DNA from 2 places in the Shewanella sp. 1180_01 genome. Region 1 is predicted to be linked to the other one. Evidence: riboswitches for the same ligand, from Rfam matches in the RefSeq annotation. Region 1 holds a riboswitch; the other holds the start of a gene.
What was found. Region 1 has a riboswitch for thiamine pyrophosphate ahead of FW758_RS08880 (TonB-dependent receptor). Riboswitches for the same ligand answer to the same signal wherever they lie in the genome.
Positions count from the first base shown of each region.

Region 2: another riboswitch for thiamine pyrophosphate. It lies ahead of thiC (phosphomethylpyrimidine synthase ThiC); the one in region 1 lies ahead of FW758_RS08880 (TonB-dependent receptor).

Region 1 is NZ_VXCT01000012.1:6,230-8,635, forward strand. It holds gene FW758_RS08865 (PaaI family thioesterase) at 1-240, shown strand, start outside; gene FW758_RS08870 (PaaI family thioesterase) at 227-724, shown strand; gene FW758_RS08875 (YcfL family protein) at 866-1,261, shown strand; TPP riboswitch at 1,354-1,479, shown strand; gene FW758_RS08880 (TonB-dependent receptor) at 1,534-2,406, shown strand, end outside.
Region 2 is NZ_VXCT01000004.1:84,636-87,041, forward strand. It holds gene FW758_RS04300 (hypothetical protein) at 1-384, shown strand, start outside; TPP riboswitch at 552-650, shown strand; gene thiC (phosphomethylpyrimidine synthase ThiC) at 852-2,406, shown strand, end outside.

The DNA of each region.
Region 1 (2,406 bases):
GATTATATGAAGCCCGCTCAGCCCCATAAGCCTGTGTTTGGTTTTGCGGAATGCTACAAGTTGTCTTCCAACATTGCCTTTACCCGCGCGATTGCTTATCAAGACAGCATAGATGATCCTATTGCCCATGCTGTTGGTTCCTTTATGCGGATCAGTCCAGAAATGGTGGGTGATGCCTTTAGACAAGCGCTGATGGGTGAAGCCGTGCCTGAAATAGGAGACACTGATGAGCGCAAATAATTCGGAACTTGGCACCGCCAGTGCCACTCAACACGCCCAAGTAAAAGCGCCTATCGATGTGCAAGGCATTGTTAAACGCGCGACTGAGCTTAACGATTTCGGCCATTTACTTGAGCACGTCCCCTATGCCAAATTTATTGGTATGAAGGTGGAACGTTTTGGTGATGAACTGATTTTTAAACTGCCTGCTAAGGACGACAATATCGGTAATCCTGTGTTGCCAGCTATCCATGGCGGCGTCATTGCAGGTTTTATGGAGATGTCAGCGATAGTGCAGTTGATGGTCTTTATGCAAACAGCCAAAGTGCCTAAAGTGGTTGATTTTTCCATCGACTATTTACGTGCAGGACTGCATAAAGATAGCTTTGCTGAATGTCGTATTACCCGTCAGGGGCGAAGAGTAGCCAACGTGAATATCGATTGTTGGCAAACCAATCGTAAGCAGCTCATCGCTACGGCACGGGCGCACTTTCTGATTGATTAACTCGTTTTATTGAGCAGATGTTCGAGGGATGATTAAGTCTGTCTTGTTAAGCATAAGTTCAGCACAGTTCGATTAGCTTGTCGTTTAATGGGAAATGATGCGCGCTGGCCGCGCATTTTGTCGCGTGACTGGGAGAAAGAGATGAAACAAATTTATACAGGACTATTATTGACCGCGGCGCTGACCTTAGGCGCTTGTGCCTCACATACCGCAGGTATTTCAGTGAGTTCGCTCGGTGAAACCCGCGTCGATAATTCCAGCTTTGCCCGAGATATTGGAGTTGAAAGTGTGGATGCACGCCGAGTTGGCGATTTAGTGCAGGGCTCTGCGCTGATTGTTAGCAAATCATCAACTGACATGCGTGTGCAGTATAAATTCACTTGGTACGACGCCAGCGGCTACACCATAGAAGATGAAGCGACGAGCTGGAAATCAGTCAAGTTGCATGGCAAGCAACAATTGCAAGTCGCCGCCGTGGCGCCCAATGCCCAAGCGGTTAAATTTGATGTGTACGTGCGCGAAACCTTTTCGAATTAAGCGGTGAGCTCGCCCAGAGAATGCCAGCTATGCTGGCATTTTTCATTTTATGAGGTAAATGTGTCATCCCATCCTATTACTCATGTATACTAGGCGTCGCCAAGGGGTGTTTGCAGCGAATGAATTTACGTTAATTACTGCAAACTGAGATGTCAGTTGACGAACCCTTAGAACCTGATCCGGCTAATACCGGCGTAGGAATGGGCCAATCAACAGCACACTTCTGAATCGCTTATTCGTTGCCGGATCTCAAACTATGTATTTGAGGTCCTATGTTAAACAGTAAAACGCTAAACAGTAACACGTCAAAACGCCATTCCCCGTTTTCAACCATCACACCCAGCTTGTTTTTAACCCGAGCGCCGCTGGCGTTAGCCATTGTTGCCGCGCTGAGCACTTCTGCATTTGCACAAACCGATGCTATTGATAAACCCGATCCCAGCACTGAGATGGAAGTCATGGTGGTGACGGCGGATTTTCGCAGCTCAAGTTTAGAAAAAATGCCTTCCAGCATTACCGTTATCGACAGTCAAAAAATTCAAGATGAAAGCGCGCAGCATTTCGAGGATGTGCTTAATTCTATTGCTAACTTTAACTGGTCAGGTGGAAGTTCGCGGCCAAAATATTTTCAAATTCGCGGCGTAGGTGAGCAAGAGCAATACCAAGGTGCGCCTAATTCTTCTGTGGGTTACATCATTGATGATATCGATTTATCCGGTATTGGTATGGTGTCGAGCATGTACGATCTACAGCAAGTCGAAGTGCTGCGTGGACCACAGGGCACACGTTATGGCGCCAATGCTTTAGCGGGACTGATTTATCTGAAAAGTAACGATCCCACCGATGTGTTTGAACATGGCGGCGAAGTCTCGTTAGGCGATGATGATTTACGCACGTTTAGCGGTTTCAGTTCTGGCCCATTAACGGATTCTGGCAAGCTGCTTTATCGCGTGTCACTGCAGCAACATCAACAAAATGGCTACCACGACAACCTCTATTTAGGCCGTGACGATACCAATGGCCGCGATGAGTTCAGCGGCCGCGCTAAGCTGCGCTGGTATGCGACTGACGATTTGCAGTTTGATTTAACTGTGCTGCACGCCGATTTTGATAATGGCTATGATGTGTGGAGTTTAACTAATTCA
Region 2 (2,406 bases), on a different contig from region 1:
ACAAGCTCAAGTATGAGTTTATTCACCCAGCACTATTTTGAACGTCAGCGCGAGCAAGCGCTCGATGATCTCGTCATTGAACAGGCCGATAAATTCACCCGGAAATCGAATATGAGTGAAATGAGCCCTGAGATGGAAGTGTTATTTGTCCCTAACGCCGATGATTTCGGTGGCACAACGAGTCTAGATTTACCCTTAGATCCAAATCGTATTGTGCGTAAAGGGGATACTTGTTATCGCGTGGTACAATTGGGGACTCAAGTCAATCCTTACGCCGAAAATTTAGGCTTCCCATTTGACTGCAGTGGCAAAAAAATCAATCAAGCTATTGATGATGCCATTCAATCTCGATTAAATAAAATGATGCTCAAACCCCATAAATAGTGACTTTCTTTTATGATCTATTTTCATGCTAATTATAACTTTTTTAGTTTAATTTTATTTAATTATTTAAAAACAATGAATTATGAATCTTTATTTTGGATTGGTATTTAAGGTTTTTAATTACTTTTTTCCTTGTTTGTTGCTGCCGCTTCTGTCTATACTGCGCACTCATCTTGTCGGAGTGCCTCTTGGCTGAGACCGTTTATTCGGGATCCGTTGAACCTGATCAGGTTAAAACCTGCGAAGGAAACAAGCGTAATAACACACATTAAATCGCCAAAATAGACGGCTTGAATACCTGTTAACTCAGCAGTGTTTTAAGCCTTAATGTTTAGATTTAATTGTTATTGAGCAGGGTAACTCAATTTTTGAAGCCAGTGTTGGCCACAAAAATTGATTGCCATGCCCAGCTATCAACAACTCAATTCTCCAGACAAGCAACTCCATTTTTTAACGTGAGATTGCTTATGTCCAGTTCAAACCAAAACCCAGCTGTAGCTGCCAATGCAATAGAAATCCCAGCGCCAGAATCCATAATCACTAATAAATCAACAGCCCCTAATAAATCGACAGTGCCTAATAAATCGGCTGAGTCTAGTCAATCAATTGTGCCTAAGGCGCCGAGTCGCCGCGAAACCCGCGCGCAGGCCCAAGCCTTTATCGATACGTTAGCGCCGCTGCAACATCCTAATTCACAAAAGATTTACCTCGAAGGTTCAAGTGCCGATATTCGCGTTGGCATGCGACACATTCTGCAGACTGACACGCTTGTCGGCGGTACAGATGATGCGCCAATCATGGAAAAAAATCCGCCAATCCGCGTGTATGATTGCGCTGGACCTTATTCCGATCCTGAGGCCGACATCAATGTGCGTCTAGGCCTTGGTAAATTAAGACAAAACTGGATCCTAGCCCGCAACGATACAGAGCAATTACCCTGCGCGACCTCAGACTTTACCCAACAAAGACTCGCCGATGATGGTTTAGACCATCTGCGTTTTGAGGCGGGCTCGAGTGCAATTGTCCGTCCACGCAGAGCGCTGCAGGGGAAACGAGTCAGCCAATTACACTATGCCCGTCAAGGGATTATCACTCCCGAAATGGAATATGTGGCGATCCGCGAGAACATGGCACTTGCCGAAGTACAGGATGAAATCCTCAATCGTAAAGCCAAGGGCGAAGCTTTTGGTGCCTTAGTCGGCGAACCGATTACCGCCGAATTTGTCCGCGCTGAAGTCGCCCGTGGCCGCGCGATTATTCCGCTGAATATTAACCATCCCGAAGCCGAACCTATGATCATCGGGCGTAACTTTCTGGTGAAAGTGAACGCCAATATCGGTAACTCTGCGGTGACGTCTTCCATCGAGGAAGAAGTGGAAAAGCTCGTCTGGTCAACCCGTTGGGGCGCGGATACTGTCATGGATTTATCCACGGGGCGTTATATCCACGAGACCCGCGAGTGGATCATCCGCAACTCGCCAGTGCCCATCGGCACAGTGCCGATTTATCAAGCGCTGGAGAAAGTGAACGGCGTGGCAGAGGATTTAACCTGGGAAGTGTTCCGCGATACCTTGATTGAACAAGCTGAGCAAGGTGTTGATTACTTTACTATTCATGCTGGTGTGCTGCTGCGTTATGTGCCGATGACGGCTAAACGCGTCACTGGGATCGTTTCCCGCGGCGGTTCAATCATGGCCAAATGGTGCCTGAGCCACCATAAGGAAAACTTCCTCTACAGCCATTTTCGTGAGATCTGTGAGCTTTGCGTCGCCTACGATGTATCCCTGTCTTTAGGTGATGGTATGCGTCCAGGCTCAATTGCTGACGCCAATGATGCCGCCCAGTTTGCAGAGCTTGAAACCTTAGGTGAGCTAGTCAAAATCGCATGGGAATACGACGTACAAACCATTATCGAAGGGCCGGGACATATCCCGATGCAACTCATTAAAGAGAACATGGACAAGCAGTTAGCTCACTGCGATGAAGCGCCGTTTTACACGCTTGGCCCGCAAATCACCGATA